3 regions of the Paenibacillus sp. GXUN7292 genome follow, and region 1 is predicted to be linked to each of the others. Evidence: riboswitches for the same ligand, from Rfam matches in the RefSeq annotation. Region 1 holds a riboswitch; each other region holds the start of a gene.
The links. Region 1 has a riboswitch for cyclic di-GMP ahead of ACRRU2_RS20040 (transglutaminase domain-containing protein). Riboswitches for the same ligand answer to the same signal wherever they lie in the genome.
Positions count from the first base shown of each region.

Region 2: it holds a riboswitch for cyclic di-GMP, as region 1 does, so the genes downstream of both, ACRRU2_RS25730 (S-layer homology domain-containing protein) here and ACRRU2_RS20040 (transglutaminase domain-containing protein) in region 1, are expected to answer to the same signal.
Region 3: it holds a riboswitch for cyclic di-GMP, as region 1 does, so the genes downstream of both, ACRRU2_RS09310 (methyl-accepting chemotaxis protein) here and ACRRU2_RS20040 (transglutaminase domain-containing protein) in region 1, are expected to answer to the same signal.

Region 1 is NZ_JBOZWO010000028.1:24,000-29,655, forward strand. It holds gene ACRRU2_RS20035 (collagen binding domain-containing protein) at 1-190, shown strand, start outside; gene ACRRU2_RS20040 (transglutaminase domain-containing protein) at 600-2,087, opposite strand; cyclic di-GMP riboswitch class I at 2,101-2,189, opposite strand; gene ACRRU2_RS20045 (PDZ domain-containing protein) at 2,260-3,555, opposite strand; gene ACRRU2_RS20050 (S41 family peptidase) at 3,984-5,459, opposite strand.
Region 2 is NZ_JBOZWO010000050.1:20,967-26,622, forward strand. It holds gene ACRRU2_RS25730 (S-layer homology domain-containing protein) at 203-1,879, opposite strand; cyclic di-GMP riboswitch class I at 1,991-2,076, opposite strand; gene ACRRU2_RS25735 (GntR family transcriptional regulator) at 2,134-2,844, opposite strand; gene ACRRU2_RS25740 (sugar kinase) at 2,851-3,879, opposite strand; gene dagF (2-dehydro-3-deoxy-phosphogluconate aldolase) at 3,872-4,627, opposite strand; gene ACRRU2_RS25750 (DgaE family pyridoxal phosphate-dependent ammonia lyase) at 4,615-5,656, opposite strand, start outside.
Region 3 is NZ_JBOZWO010000008.1:11,805-17,460, forward strand. It holds gene ACRRU2_RS09300 (nucleoside hydrolase) at 1-858, shown strand, start outside; gene rbsK (ribokinase) at 920-1,870, shown strand; cyclic di-GMP riboswitch class I at 2,117-2,202, shown strand; gene ACRRU2_RS09310 (methyl-accepting chemotaxis protein) at 2,308-3,831, shown strand; partial or broken gene ACRRU2_RS09315 (ATP-binding cassette domain-containing protein) at 4,027-4,287, shown strand; gene ACRRU2_RS09320 (aldo/keto reductase) at 4,633-5,613, shown strand.

The DNA.
Region 1 (5,656 bases):
CAATGAAGAAGAATTGTTCTACGAAATCGTCGTTGAAGAAGTTCCACGTGGCGGTGTCGAAACACCGGACGTTGATAAGCTTCCAAAAACAGGTGAAGATAGCTTCTTGCTAGTTCAGCTGCTAGGTGCAGCTATCGCTATGACAGGTATTGCATTACTTGTTCGTCGCCGTTTCCTTATTAAAAAATAATTCTTAACTAGTGAAAGAACCCTCCAGCCTTGAATTGGCTGTGAGGGTTCTTTTATATGTACAATTGTGGGCAGCTCACCTATTGGCGACCTAACTTGTCGCCATCGTGTGTAAAGAACAAAAGATGAGAAGCTATTTGCGTTACGGTCATAAATGACCATTAGAACCAAAAAGTAGTCTTTTTGTTGCATATACGGGACACTTATGACCGTTAGAAGAAGATCCCGCCGGATTCTCTAGCTTTTTTCCCGCTAACGGACATTTCTGACCGCTAGAAAGTGGAAGTTGGCGAAAAAAGAGCGCTAACGGTCATCAGTGTCCGCATCAGTGTAGGATCACAAACTTCTAAATTCTTATAATTCAAAAAAAATCCCAACCGGATCCTATCCAGGCTGGGATTAACATTATTTTAGAATGGGCTTTCTTCTGTTTTGCGATGTGTTAGTGCAAATTGTTGTGCTGTAGGATTGAAATACTTATCGCTATATTTGAAGTTGAATACTTGCTTGTCAAAATCAACATAGCCGGCATTCCATGTCGGATCTTGAATGACCCATTTGCCGCCAACCAACACTTCTACCCAAGCATGATTATCTTGCTTAGTAGTGTTGGACCAAGTTTCTCCATCCTCTGCCCAGATGGCTGTACCGTTAATAATTCTAGTTTTAATGCCTATTGAACGGTTGAGCGCTGCTGTAAGATGCACATAGCCGCTGCAAATCGCTTCTTTACGGTTTAATGTATCTATCGCTGAGTAATTAACTAGATCATTGCCCAAATAGCTTTTCACATCGTAAGCAATATTTTTGGCTACCCAATCATGAATAGCTTTTGTTTTCTCAAGATCTGTAGTTAGTCCCTTAGTAATCTTCTCAGCTAGAGCAATAATAGTTGGATGATCGCTCTCTGCATATTGTGTAGGCAGCAAATACTGCCAATCTCTCGTATCTTTATTAGTTACTGTAAATGCTGTATCGCCCCATACGACACTCTTATAGCTGCCAGAAGCATTTACATCCTTCTCGTAAATTTCAACTTTATAGGAGCCCGCTCCGTGGCGCAAGAAAATAGGAACTTCAAGCTTCTTGCCTTTGGATACGTAAACTTCCTTTTCTTCTGTTTTGCCTTTTGTAATGCGGACTAAAACAGCACGCTCTAAGGCAAACGATCCACTTAATATAATCTTACTTTGATTCGTGACTGTTGTTGATACTTTATAATTGCCTTGAGCTTGCGGCTTTAAAGGCGTAATCTCTGCATTTGGATCTTCTATGGCCGGACATGCTGGAGCAGCACTTGCAGGCTTTGCTTTTAGATCGCTTACTGATGCCTTTACATTGCGTAAAAACACAACCGCTTCTGCGCGAGTAAGCCCATCGTTAGCTGCATAGCCTTCGATTGTTTTGCTATGCTTTCCATTCGACAAATTATAGTCATAGAGCAGTTGGATGTTCTCATTCGTTGAACATGCATAACCAAGCGCATTGCCTATAATCGTTGCTACTCCGCCACGGCTTACAGCTGCGTAACGATCCTTCAAATCCCAGTTCATCTGTTTGGCATACTGCCAAACAGGCTCGTCCCACGCGGCATTATCTTGACGCTGCAGGCCATCTACTTCAAACGCGCGAAGCAGCATGCTTAAAAACTCTGCTTGCGTTACTTTATTATTAGGTCTGAATGTACCATCAGAATAACCATTAACAATACCTTGGCCTACTGCCCAATCAATAGATTCAGCAGCCCAGAAGTTTGTTGTATCCTTGAACTGTACTACTGCCGATGCTGAAGCAGCGATAGGCGCTGCAGAAGCCGCCACTGTTAGTGCAATCGATGTGGCAATGAGTTTCTTTCCCCATAATGAATACAGCTGTTGAATACGTTTAGTCAGCTTCACGTCGACTTCCCCTTTCGGTAGCTGGCTGCCACTTCTCAAAATAGAGATTGAGGCCCTTTAGCTTTGCGTCCCCGGCTTTCGGCGGGTTTGCCATTATCGTTTGAGTGTCGTTTTACCATTCACTCTACTAATCTATTAATTGAAATTTATACTACTATTTTAGCATATTTTGCTACTCAATATCACTATGATTTGTAAAAATTTTACGTCGATTTGCAGTACGTGCAGATTTCAACATTCCTAGCAAAGAAAGATTTCGGCTTTCTTGTGCATAGTATGTTGCCTGCTCGTCCGGTGCCAGTATTACCCCTAGTTGATGGTGTTCTCCGGCATAGCGTGCGCGCTGCGCAAACTTCATTTCTCCCTCTCTATTAAGCACCTCAAGCTTGCAAAAAGCAGGATTTATCATGAGGGCTGCATACAGCTGTTCCTTTGTATACACCTTTTCGCCGTTAACCTTTACAATAATTTCTCCGGGCAGCAGACCCATCGTATGAGCAGGCGTATGAGGCACTATGCCAAGTATACGTAAGCCTCTGCTGTCATGTACGTATAGAGGCGAACGGGCATTTTCATGGCGCTGGCTGCTCCATACCATCCATTCATGCAGTAAAATAGCCGCAGCAGCTGCAACCGGCAGCACCGGTGCCCACTGCCAAGCAGCAATAGCAAGCACCACAATAATTATGCTGTAAATAATAAGCTTATTGGATGCCGCTTTCGCTTTTTGCTCCGGCAGCATAGAACGTGTCAGCTCAGTAAAGCCTATCATGACCGGAAATGCAATTATCGTCCAGTTGCTATGACCGCTGCCTAGCGAAAAAAGCGGATCCCAGGGCAAGGTCAAGCCGCCGCTCGCTGCTGGCACTACCAAAAATAAAGGAACAGGCCAGAATCCTTGCAGCATATACCCCCCTACAAGCTTGCCTCGTTTGCCCTCTAGAAAAAGCGGTGTTGACAAGTTGGAGCCTTGCCAGCGTACTAGCAGTGCTTCTGCAAGATGCAGTAAGGCAACGAGCAGCAATAAAGACGCCGCTTCTATTTCTGTCAAAGATTTCACTACTGAACCCAGCCAATCCTCACGCTCTGCTAGCGGAGTAAAGCTGAATCCCCATTGCAGAATAGCAATAAGGCCAGCACTGTATGCAAAACATAAATACCTTACGCGAATGAGCAGCAGCACTGCCGCTATCCCCCACAGCCATAACAAAGCCGAAGCTGTTAAAGCTGCACCGATCCATATACCAATGATTGATGCGGCAATACCAATCACAAGACCAGCAAAAATAGCTTTAATGGTCAGAACCTTCCAGTCATGAAGCTTGACTGCAAACATTTGCCGCTCTAATCTCATTTGCCTTGTCATTTGCAGCACGATAAAAAGTATGGCCAAATAGTAAAAAGGCTGTGTAACTAGCTGCAACAATGCTTCGCCGAATTGTCCCAACCAACTGATTATTGTATTCAATGCAAGCACTCCTAGTATACGGACTTTAAGCACGCAAAATATCAAAAAAACGGTATACGGAAAATCGTAAAACGGGCACGTTTTATCAAGGATAAACGGCTTCCGTCGTCCTGTGGACGAGCGCGTTTACCTACGAAGTCAATCAAATGATCTAACGAATCGTGAGAGCGCTATTTCGTCTAAAAAGCGCCTTTTTGAAATCTAACGAAGATATTCGCCCTTATTTGCTCCTAACTGTGCCAAAATGAGTGGAAAGTTCACACATAGCGCAACTGATCTTCGTTATATTTTTAATCTAGCTGATTTTCGCCAAATAGAGCATTTAATCTTCGTTAGATTCAAGTCCTGTCCGTTTCGACCGCTGTTGTATTATTTTCAAAAAAGGCTGGCGCTCAAAAGAGGCCAACCTTTTATTAATTCGACGTTTATTATTTTTTTCCTGCTCTCGCTTGCTGGATCCAATCGATTGCGGCTTGCAGCTGCAGATCATTATTTTTATCTTGAATCCAGGCAATAACTGATTTTTCAAGCGCAGCTGTCGTATTCTCATCAATAATCCCGCTAGCTTTAAGGCCATGCTTCTTCTGGAATTGAATGACCGCTTGCTCTGTTTTGTCGTCAAAATAGCCGTCGGCTCTTCCCGTTTCAAATCCAAGCCCGTTCAGCATAATTTGAGCGCTGCGGTTTTGTTCGCTTATCGTATCTTTTGTAAGAGGCTGCTTATAGGCGATACGAGCTACTGTATACAGCTCTGGTGGCGTAATCACCTTATTAGGCTGAATGCCTTTCTCATGGATCCAGTTGCCCTTCGGCGTCAGCCACTTGGCAATTGTCATTTTAAGCAGGCTGCCATCGCCAAGCGCTTTGTTATAGCTCACTTGCACGGTTCCCTTGCCGAAAGATTGTTCTCCCATAACATACGCTCCGGAGCTCTCCTGCAGGGCGCCTGCTAGAATCTCGGAAGCGCTGGCGCTTCCTTTGTTAATGAGCACGGAAATCGGGTATGTTTTCAACTCGCCGCCTTCAGCGCGTGTTTGCTCGCGGTTGCCATCGCGGTCCTCGACTTGAACTACAATATCATTAGGCTTCATCATATGCTGGGCAATATCAACAACAACAGGCAATACGCCGCCTGGATTGTTGCGCACATCAATAACTAGGCCTTTCATGCCCTGACTCTCAAGCTTTGTCAGTTCCTCTGCAAAACGCTCTCCCGTATGCATTGAAAACTGTCTAATTTCGATCACGCCTATTCCATCAGGCTGCAGCTCTGCATACACCGTTTCGATATCGATATCATCTCGTACCAGGACTAGCTGAATCGGCTCAGACAAGCCGCTTCGTTGTACAGACAGCTTTGCCTTCGAGCCTTTAGGGCCTCTAATTTTTGATACAGCCTCCTGCAAGCTTAACCCATCGAGCGCTTCGCCGTTAACAGATAATATAATATCTTTAGCGAGCAGTCCTGACTTCTCGGCTGGCGAGCCTTTGATCGGCGACACAACGACAACCCGGCTGTTCTCCAACGTTACCTCTGCACCTATGCCTGTGAACGAGCCTTCGATCGATTCCGAGAAATGTCTTGCAACATTTTCCTCCATATATACGGAATATGGATCGTTCAACGCGGCCATCATTCCGCTGATTGCACCGTTAAAAACATCCTCGCGTTCAACCTTGGCATAATACTTTGTTTCAATTAGCTCCATCACAGCATTCAGCTTAGTAAGCTCGTCCGAACTTAAACTATAGTTGCTTTTGCCAGGCGATGCAGCAGCAGCAACAACTGCAGGCTTTGGTTCGCTTGATTGCATAAGCCGATCAGTTACTATTAACGTAATAAGCACTGTCGCTAGCATTGTAATCATGACAACCAAAAAGACGGAACGACCTTTAAATTGCAAAACGTAACACCACCTTCATCTTCTCCAGCATGCTTGACCTAATTATTATATGACAATTGTACCAGAAATATTAAAAAAACAAGAAGCGCCACTCCGTTGTTCGTTATAATAATGCATTACAAGAATGACTCGCAGCCCCGTCTCAGCCAGGGACGAACCGGCATAAGAATGAAATTGATACTTTTCTTTATATTGAA
Region 2 (5,656 bases), on a different contig from region 1:
CAAATATAATAACTTATTGTTACTATTAATTGTATAGATACTTGAAAGCGTCACAAACCTGTCACAAAATTTTAGAAACTTCGTGAACAACTGCTGCATATAAAGAAAAACGCCATTTTTATCAGTGTTTGAAACGAAAAAAGGCGGTGCAAGATATGAATCTTGCCCGCCATTGGGAGAAGCCTTTATTAAGAAGAAATCATTATTTTTGCTTATCTACTTTATCCTTGCTATTAACTCTATCCTCATGTTCTTTCTCGTATTCAAGCTCTATCTTTTTGCCGCTAGAAAACTTAATTTCCAACTCGACCTCAGTCAAATCAGCTTCCTGTACCTCAAAATGCTTCAGCACCGCCTGCAAAGCATCTGCCTTGCTCATACCATCCGTCCATGCAGCCTGTTCAAACAGTTTGGCAAAAGACTTCTCAGCTGCTTCAGCGGAAAGCTTCTCAGAGCCGCGCTCTATCAGGGACTTGGATTTGCCATCGTCGAAGCTGTACTCAGCTTTAATCTTCAGTCCGTCTTTCAGCTTCAATTCAAGCTCAAACTCTTTAATGCCATATTTCGCTTCTTCTTTATTTGATTCTTGCTTATGCTTGGAGTCAATTTTGACTTTGCTGCCATTCGAAAACTTCACTTCAGCCTCAAGCCGCTCATAGCTGCCGTCCTTTACACCCAGTGCCTGCAAAATTTGAGCCTGAATTTCTTCTTTAGACAATTGAGGCGTTAAATTTGCTTCCTTTAGGAAGGTTTTCAGCTCCTCGACAGCTGCAGCGCCTTTCAGCTTTTCTTTCTTGCCATTGCTCCACATTTCAATTTCTGCTTTTACTTTTCCTTTATTGCTCTTGTACTCCAGCTCGATGCCGGTTTTGCGGTCATTGACAAGCTTTATTTCAAGCTCATTAATTCCTGCTGCCGCCTCGTCTGCATATTCTTTACTAATAATGCTGGCCTTCCATATTACACCATTCTTGCTCATTAGCACTACGTTGTCGCCTGCAAGTATTCCTGCTGCTGTAATAAAACGATCATGGAATGCTACAGGAAAGTCTGCTGCAATTGTATAAGTCAGCGTATCGCCGTTGAAGCTTTTTACAACCATTTTAATAAGCTTATTATTCGTACTGTCAGCTTCCACACTTACAACTTTTCCTGTTACCGTTACAGAACCGTCTTGCTCCTGCAGGTTTTCACCAGTACGCTCCAGCAAAGAAGCAAGCTCTGCGCGTGTCACACTGCGTTGCGGCTTGAACGTTTCATCCGGATAACCGGAAATAATGCCTTGCTTAACTGCTACATTCACATATCCGATCGAACCCGCCGGAATTGCCTTCACATCTTTGAAATCCGGCTCTACCGACATAAGCGCAAGCGCCTCTTCCTGAAGTCCAAGCGCTTTTACTAATAAAGAAGAAACCCATACGCGGCTAGCCGGCTTTTCCGGGTCCAGCTTGCTCTCGGACGTATCGAACAAGCCTTTTTCAAGCGCAACGATAATGTATCCTCTTGCCCATTTGTACTGTTTATCGATCTTCTGCGCATCGGCAAATAGCAGCTTTCCGCCTTCGGTTTTAGCCTTCGCTTGCTCCTCCAGCCCCATCAGGCGAACAGCTGTCACGACAGCTTCAATACGGCTGACAGGCTTATTAGGACGGAAGCTGCCATCCTCGTATCCGGACAATATTTGTTTATACTTCATAAAGCCAATGGCTTGATTAGCCCAGCTTGCCTCAGCAGAATCGCTGAATTCAAATATAATTTCATCCCTTTGCTGCTCATTCTCTTCTGCTGTCTGCTCCTGCGCAAAGCTATGCCCTGCAAAGGAAAGCATTAGCACCATGCAAATCATCAGCTTTGTCAGTAGACGCATTTTTTTCATGTTGACATCATCTCCTCTATTGTTTTCATGCGATTGCTGCGAAACGCTTAATAGGCACAAAAAAAAGAGCTTATCCAGTTGCAAATAGATAAGCTCATGCTTCATCACTCTATCGGCAACTGGCTGGCATGGTCGAAATGACTTTAGCCCCTGTAGCTTTGCGTCATTACCTTTCGGTAATTTTGCCTATTAAATTATTCGCTGTCCATAATTATACAGGAAGATATCCTGTTCTAATATGATTATTAAAAAATTTAAATATAATCAATATGATAGGGCATGATGATAGTGTTGTAATACGCCACACTATATTCTATTAATTCCCCGTTCTCATCATAGGAAAAACGCAGACGCTTAAGCAGCATCGTCTGCTCGCTTACCTGTAAATATGCCGCTACCTCAGCCGGAGCTGCCTCTACGGCGAATTGATCCTGGAATTTCATTAGCATTATATTCTGCTCTTTAATTAGCTCATACAAGGACTGGCTATTTAATTGCTCCAGGCCGATGCTGCTTAGATCTGCGGATAAATAATGCGTAAAATGTGTATACGGCGCCTCGTCCAAATAATAAATCCGCTCGATTCGCACGCTCTGCTCACCGAATAGCTCATACACCTCGGACTGTTGCGCATTATGCTCGATAGAAGCCGACAGCCATTCCTTCTCGAGCTTATGCCCTTTCTCTTCGAGCAATTCCGTGAATCGCTTCCCTTTAATGCGCCCGGCAATCGCATCATTGCGAATAATTTTTGTGCGCTTGCCGCTTTTCGTTTCGAGAAAGCCTTCCTGCACAAGCTCTTTGACTGCATTGCGAACAGTGATCCGGCTCACCTTGAATTCCTCAGCCAGCTCAGGCTCCGAAGGGAAATTCGAATGAAGCGGATAGACACCGTGCAAAATACGGTCCTTCATAATATTTTTTATTTGCAAATATAAAGCTCCCTTTTCCTGATTCAGCTTCATCGTCCATTACCTCTCAATATCTCTTACTGTTTGGTTCATAGCATAAGCTGCAGCCTGGTTAATATCATGTACGTTTGCCATAGGCGTATCGCCCGCGACGGTATGAGCCAGCATGCCTGCTGCGACTGCAAATGCGATAATTTCGCCGGAAGCCAGCTGCTCCAGCACGCCATGCACGATGCCGCTAGTAAAAGCATCGCCTGCACCAATTCTATCATAAACAGCAAAGCGGTTCGCATCTGCAAAGGAAAAAGCTTGTTCCCTATAAATATAGCCTAACAGCGAATGAGTATTGTCTGGATGGATCGTACGCTGAGTACCAGCTATAACAGCGATATGATAGGCTTTTGCCACTTGCGGAATAAGCTCTAGCAGCTGCTCCTTGCGCGCTTCTGCTTGGCTCTGCATTCCAAGCACATGCAAAGCGTCCTTTTCATTCATCAGCACAATATCCGCCAGCTGCAGCATTTCCTCATAATGGGGCCGAGCGGCTTCATAGCCGTTTTTCCCCCATAACGACGGGCGATAGTTGCAATCAAAAACAACTTTTCCCCCTTTATTTTTAACAGCTGCTGCCAGCTGCTTCATTTGACCGCGCACATTGTCATTCATGGCCAAAGTAATACCGCAAAAGGTTATCGCATCCATTTTATCCGCTATTTCCGTAAAAGAGTATAGAGCGCCATCCGCTGTATTAAAGCTGCTTTCCAGCCTGTTCGTATACGTGACGCGGCTCGGCCTTGCACCAAAGCCATTTTCTAAAAAATAAGAGCCTATATAGCACCCGCCCCTCTGAGCCAATGACATATTAATGCCGAGCTTCTGCAAATAGCTTAGCGCAGCATCGCCAAGCGGGTTATCGGGCAGCGTAGTAATCATATAGCCCCTATGGCCGTACCGGCTCAAAGCCGAGGCGACGTTAACGCCAGTTCCCGAAAAGGAATAGTTAAGCGTACTTCCTTGAGACAGCAGCCCGTAGCCAGGAACCTCCAACCGCATCATGACTTCGCCAAAGGATGCTATCTTTTTACTCATACTGATCCACCAGCTGCTTCATGATCCTAGTCAGTTCACGCACCTTCTCAATATTAGTTTTGCCGGTAGCTTTATCAATAATAGAGCTGTACACGTGAGGGATCACCTGTGGCACCTTAGCTTCCAGTGCAATTTGCAGTATGTCGGCGAAATTATCCATATCGATGCCGCCAGTCGGCTCAAGCGCAAATTGCGCTTCGCCGCAAGCCTGTGCGACTGCGCGATATTCCTGCTCGCGCTCGAGTCCGCCCATCGGGAAATACTTAAGCGCATTGCCGCCCATATCTCGTACAAGCCCAATCGCTGAACGTACCGGCACAATTGCCTTTTCCACTTCTGCGGCGCTGTATGGCCCTGTTGAAATATCAACAAAACCGACTCGGCCCGATGGCGATACAAGGCTGTTAATCCAGCTTTCCTTGGAGTCAAGATTCGCACGCGTAGCGCCTACTGCCGGAAATACCTGATTAATATGGCTGCCTGCATAATGCTTCGCAATTTCAGCAACGATCGCAGCCTGGCGATTGTCGCCCGCGCCGAGCCCAATGGAAACCGCGCCATCAATTTTTTGGCCGTAATTGATCATAGCTGCTACTGCCGCCTCAACTGTCGGATAATCCTTGGACAGCACTCCAACTAAAACATACCCTTCCGCAGCTTCAAATACTGCCTGCGCATTTTCCACACTGCTTGCCAGCACATTTAGGGCCGCACGCCCTTTATAGAAACGCTGATTTATGTTCCCCATTCGTTCTCACCGACCAATTCTGTTATTTTAGCTGCAATAATAGCTATATCATCACCGCGCAAGCTGCGTGGATCAATATCGAAGAAGCCTTGCTTCACCCCATAATCGCGTGTATAAATGGCAATATCGCCTTGCTGTAGCGCAGCTGCTGTCTGCTCAGCCGTTATTCCGGCGAGCTTCGGATCGATCGATATACGGCCGCGAAAAATCGGTCGTCCCGCTTCATCCTGGACTATGCTGACCTGCACACCGTTACATTCATTCAGCGGCATAAGCTGCTGCAGCCTCTCCTTCTCCTGCCTGCTTCTGTCTTCTTTCACCATATACTCATCCATTGCCTGCAGCAGGCCGAATATCGCTTCCTTGCCAACCTTCATGCTGCGCCCAATACCATGCAGCTGCACCTTTACCCAATCGACATACTTGCGCTTGCCGCATACAAGTCCAGTCGTAGGCCCTTCAATTGCTTTCGAACCGCTATATATAACAAGATCCGAGCAGTGTATATAACGCTGCAAGTCTTCTTCCGCCGCCGCATCGATAATAAACGGTATATTTCTTTTTTGCGCAACCTGCCAGGCTTCAACCTCCGAGAGCATGTTTTTTTGTACACAATGATGAGATTTGACATATATAATAGCTGCCGTCCGCTCTGTAATTGCATCTTCTATATGAATGGCCTTGCCTTCATTGGCATAACCAACCTCGACCAGCTTGCCGCCGCCCAAATAAATCATCGTCTCAACAGGCACGCCGTAGTTGACATTATGGCCCTTCAGCATAATAATTTCATTCTTTTCAATCGGATCCTGATGCAGCCTTAAGCTTCTGCGTGAATTGCCTTCTGTAATCATCGCTGCTACAGATAGGGCAATGCCGCTGGATGCGGAATTAACGACAACCGCTGCTTCAGACTTAACCAAACCCGCAATATGCTCGCCAGACTTGTCGACCAAATCAGCGATCTCCACGTAATTTTGGCCGCCGTGCTTCATAGCATCCATTACGCTGTCCGTTGGCGCTGACACG
Region 3 (5,656 bases), on a different contig from region 1:
GATACAGATACGTTTAATGAAATTGATGATCAGTTTGCTATCGTGTATACGCTGCTGGCTAAGGAACGTATTGACCTAAAAGCGATATATGCGGCGCCTTTTCATAACTCCTTGTCCGACGGTGCAAAAGATGGCATGGAAAAAAGCTATGAGGAAATTCAACATATACTTCACCGCATGAATGTTTCAGATCATAATTTTGTTTTTAAAGGGTCTGAGAGCTTTATGTTGAAGGAGAATGAACCAATTGACAGCGCAGCCGCGCGAGATTTAATTGCAAAGGCAAAAGAGGCCAGTCCCGAAGCGCCGCTTTATGTTGTGGCCATTGGGGCGATTACGAATGTAGCTTCCGCCATTTTGTTAGCGCCAGAAATTATTAATCATATTGTCGTTGTTTGGCTAGGCGGACATGCGCTGCATTGGCCGCAAACAAAGGAGTTTAATCTGGTGCAGGACGTTTGGTCCGCCAGAACGGTGCTGGATTGCGGTGCTCCGCTTGTGCTCATTCCATGTGCAGGTGTCGCTTCACATTTGATTACAAGCCTGCCTGAAATTAATGAGTATGTTAAGGACAAGGGGGCTATCGGACAATTTCTGGCGGAGCGCTATGAATCGTGCGCTAACGATCATTTTGCCTATTCTCGTGTCATTTGGGATATTTCAGCTATCGCTTGGCTGCTTCAGCCTGAAGCAGTGCCTACTGATATTGTTCATAGCCCTGTTTTAACGGATCAGGTAACGTGGAGCGTTGATCACAGCAGGCATCTGATTAGAGTTGCAAATTTCGTTAACCGTGATATGGTTTTTAAAGATTTGTTTGGAAGATTGGATGCTGCATACAGGGAAGGCAAGTTATAATAAGGTACGTGTTAAGTTTGTTTGTTCAACTTTTAAAAGTACATGAGGAGCAAAACTTGTGATGGGAAAAACGCCTGTAATTGCCGTGTTAGGCAGCTTAAATATGGATATTGTAGTAAAAAGCTCAAGATTTCCGGTACCTGGGGAAACGATATCTGGTCAAGAGGTGCATTTTGTTCCGGGCGGCAAAGGCGGCAATCAAGCGGTCGCGGCTGCTCGTTTAGGCGCAGAAGTGCGTATGATTGGGTTTGTAGGAAATGATTCGTTTGGTGACGATTTGCTGCGTTCGCTTGCAGAGAGCGGAGTGAATACAAATGGGGTTCAGCGAGCACCGTTTGCTACAGGCATTGCTTCCATTGTTCTGGCTGACAACGACAATCAAATTATTGTTGTGCCAGGAGCTAATGGCTATTGCTTGCCTGCCAATATTACTGATTTGGAAGAACAAATTGCTGCAGCGGATATTTTGCTGATGCAGTTGGAGGTGCCGTTAGAAACGATCTGCTGTGCAGCTGAGCTGGCTAAAAAACATCATAAAACGGTTGTGCTAAATCCTGCGCCTGCTATGAAGTTGCCTGATGAGCTGCTGCAGCTCGTTGACTATATTACACCGAATGAGACTGAACTATATGCTTTGACTGGGCTGAAAGCAGATGAAGCATCGCTTGAAGAGGCGATTGATTCGCTGCTGGCACAAGGTCCTGGCTGTGTAGTTGCTACACTTGGAGAAAAAGGCTCGATCTATAAGCAGAAGAACAAGACTGCGCTGCGCATGGCAGCTTATCAGGTAGAAGTGGTCGATACGACTGGTGCAGGCGATTCGTATAACGCCGCTCTTACATTTGGCATTGCTTCCGGTTATGATGAGGCAGCTCAGCTGCAGCTTGCCACTAGTGTATCCGCACTGGCTGTGACACGCTTCGGCGCGCAGCCCGGCATGCCGACGATGGAGGACGTGCAGCAATTTCTGGGCAACAATAATGAAGAGAGAAATTACAATTTCTCGGGTTGATAATGCAGGAAAGACCACATAAATAGCAGCATCGATTGCTTTGGATAGTCTTGCAATTTTTGTTCAATCGGCCTCCACTCGAAATGACGAGTGGGGGTTAATTTGTTAGTTTGGAGTTAGTGCCGGGGCGAAAAATGACGGATCAGAAGTAAGATGAGGGGTCTTTAGTCTCGCTAAAATAAAAAATATTCCCGGAAGTAGGAAGGAATAACCAGAAAAACATCGAATTAAGTGTACGTCAGAAAAAATCGAAAAAGGCAAACCCACTGAAAAGTGGCGACGCAAAGCTACAGGGGCTAAGGTCTTAGAAACTATGCCTGCCAGTTACCGTAAACGTGGAAAGTCAAACCTCCGTTTTCGGGGGTTTTTATGCATTTTTTTGAGCATACAACGGAAGGTAATGAGCACGGCTAGACATCCAGGAGGGAACAACGAAATTGACAAGTGAAAAAAATCGCATCATGCTGTTATTGACAGTGATCGTTCTCATTGTATCGATTATTGTGCATTTTCTCCATCGTTTTTTCAGTATATCCGACTATTGGTCAGGAACTCATGGGATTCATTTTGATGAACAAATCAGCTTGGTCACTAATATGTTTTTGATCGCCCCCGTTATATTTTTTACAGCTGCGCTGGTACTCTTGCGCACAAATCGAGATCATCCCTATGTCCCTTTAATGAATACACTTGCCATTACTTTCAGCAGCATCTCTATGATTGCTGGCGGGGAAGGGATGGTCGAGTATCATTTTTCTATATTTATGGTCCTAGCCATCGTAGGGTACTATGAAAAAATTACTCTCATTGTGATCATGACTGTTTTATTTGCAGTACAGCATATAGCGGGATATTTCTTTTTGGGTGCATATGTTTATGGAGTAACGGAATATCCGTTTTCCATGGTGGCAATTCACGCCTTATTCTTAATTGGAACCGCGGGCGCTATCATGTGGCAGATCATGCACAAAAGAAGGCTGCAAACGGATCTGGACGAAAAAGTACATAAGCAGCAAATTTTAAATGGCATCATGGAAAGGCTTTCTTGCAGTGCAGATAAGCTGTTTCAGGCTGCGTCGCAATTGAACAGCAATTACGAATCTAATCGGCGAGCCATTAAAGGAATGGTCAAACATATTCAAGACATTTCAAGCGGCGCCACAACACAAAAAAGACAAACCGAGGAAAGTTCATTGGCTATTCAGGAAATCGCCTCCGGTGTTCACCAGATTGCGGAAACATCGCGTACAGTTTCCGATATTTCCATAAAAACAGCAAACGAAGCCACCGAAGGAAATATTATGATCAATAAAGTTGTTGAACAGGTGCTGCGAATTAGCGAAAAGGTCACTATATCTTCTGAAAAAATAAAAATGTTGAGTCGTCGATCTGAAGAAATCAAAGGAATGGTTCATTTCATCACCCAAATCGCCTCCCAGACCAATTTACTTGCTTTGAACGCGGCGATTGAAGCGACAAGAGCCGGCGAAAATGGCGATGGATTTGCTGTAGTTGCGCACGAGGTAAGGAAATTGGCGGAGCAATCCGTAGATGCGGCGAGTAAAATTACGGGGATTATCAATTTTATCCTAGAAGACACAAGCGTTTCATCTGATTCGATGGATCAGGTGATACAGGAGATGCAAACCGGACTGGAGATGGTGCATCATACAGGCAGGGCATTCGGTATAATCCATACTTCAATCAACGCAGTTGCAGATCAAATTAAACATATCTCAATGTCTTCCGGAGAAGTATCCGCTTCAGCGCAGCAAGTCACATCCACCGTCTATGAGATGGCTCGATTTGCACAAACCGTCACAGAAAACGCACAAAATGTTGCCGATTCTTCCGAAGAACAACTTGGTTCCGTTGAGGAAATCGCTGCATTAATCACTACACTTGGCGGCATTACTGAGGAGTTGCAAGAACTCATTAAAAAGACGGAAGAGCTATTGTAGAGTAGGACCCTGTATTTTGCTACAGTGCTGGAAGATATCTGAAGGCTGATGTCCAGCGCTGTATTGTGCACAAAAAATATCATAAATACAGTTACGTTCACATTTTGAAAAATAGCACCCTATAAAACTGCGGTATAGCTTGCATCTAATTCAAGCGCCTTACCCCGAGTAATACGGTTGCCAATCGGCTTGGGCATAGGCATGATCTTCCAGTCCTTTAATCTTGTAGCATACATTTCTGTGATCAAAAATGTACTGGTTGTCTTTGTACCGGAAATGCCTTTTTGGCGAAAAGCACTGGGCCTATTTTCCGAAAGCGAAAAAAAACGGGCATTAATGGCTTTGGATCAAGCAGGTATTTTGGAAAAAGCATATGTGCGTGTGGATCAGTTGTCCGGCGGGCAGCAGCAGCGTGTTGCTTTGGCAAGAACTTTGGCGCAAAATCCACGCATCATATTTTATTGTAGAGTATGTATCGAATCGGATTCGCAGCAAATTAATGAGAGGGTAATCAGGGTTAAAATAAATAGTGTGATTTCACAAATACCTCTGCAGTATACAGCTTTTTTTTAGGCTGTTACTGGGAGGTGTTTTCTTTGTTTGAAGGCAGGAAATGTTGAAATCAAAGATAGCAGAGGGAGAAATAAGTATAGATCCTGCCCGAATGAGGAATTTGTATTATTTTCTAAAAATAGGGTTGCAATATTAAAAACTCCGCTATATAATCCAACATAACCAATAAGTTAACTGTGGATTTACTGCATATTTAACTTCTTAGTCAACGAAGGGATGGTGGCAATGATGGATTATAAGTCTTGGGGAAGAACAGGGTTGAAGCTTTCGCACATTAGTTTGGGCACAATGGCATTCGGCCGCTGGATTGATGAGCTGCACTCTGCAGCTATTATAGACGCCGCGCTGGAAGGCGGCATAAACCTGATCGATACAGCCGATGTATACGGCAAAGGCATGGATAATGGCGATCTAAGGCAAACCGGTGAATCGGAGCAAATCATTGGCCGGGCTTTGAAAGGCAAGCGCCACGATGTGATTCTCGCTACAAAGGTGAAAAACCCAGTAGGAACGGGCATTAACGACAAAGGGCTGAGCCGTTATCATATTTTTCGGGCGTTAGAGAAAAGCCTGCAAAGATTGCAAACCGACTATATCGATATTTATCAGGTGCATGGCTTTGATCATGAAACACCGCTCGATGAAACGCTGCGTGCGCTAGATGATCTGGTGCGGGAAGGAAAAGTAAGATATATTGCCTGTTCAAATTTTGCGGCATGGCAGCTGGCTAAGGCGCATGGCCTCAGCGCGCTGCACGGGTTTAGCAGATTTGAAGGCATTCAATCGGAGTATAGCTTGATCACTAGAGATATTGAGCGTGAGATCGTACCTTTTGTACAGTCAGAAAAGGTGGGGGTTATGGCTTATAGTCCGTTAGGCAGAGGTATTCTGGCAGGAAAATACAAGCAGGATGCACCGCCGCCGCCTGATTCGCGGCTTGCTGCTGGCGAGAAGCGGCTTGAGCTGCTGCTGAACAAAAGATCTGCTTATGATGTCGTCGAAGCTATACGTCCGCTTGCCACTCAGCGGGGATGGTCGCTCGCGCAATATGCATTGGCTTTTGTGCTGAGCCAGCCGGCTATTACTACTGCGATTGTCGGTGCTTCCAAGCTGGAGCAGCTGCAGGAAGCCTTGCACCTTGTTCAGTCTGGTGAATATCGCTTAAGTGAACAGGAGCTTCATGAGCTACTGTTGCTAACAAATAAATGACAAGTAGGTCGAAAAATTATATTTCATCTGGGAACTGCGCGTC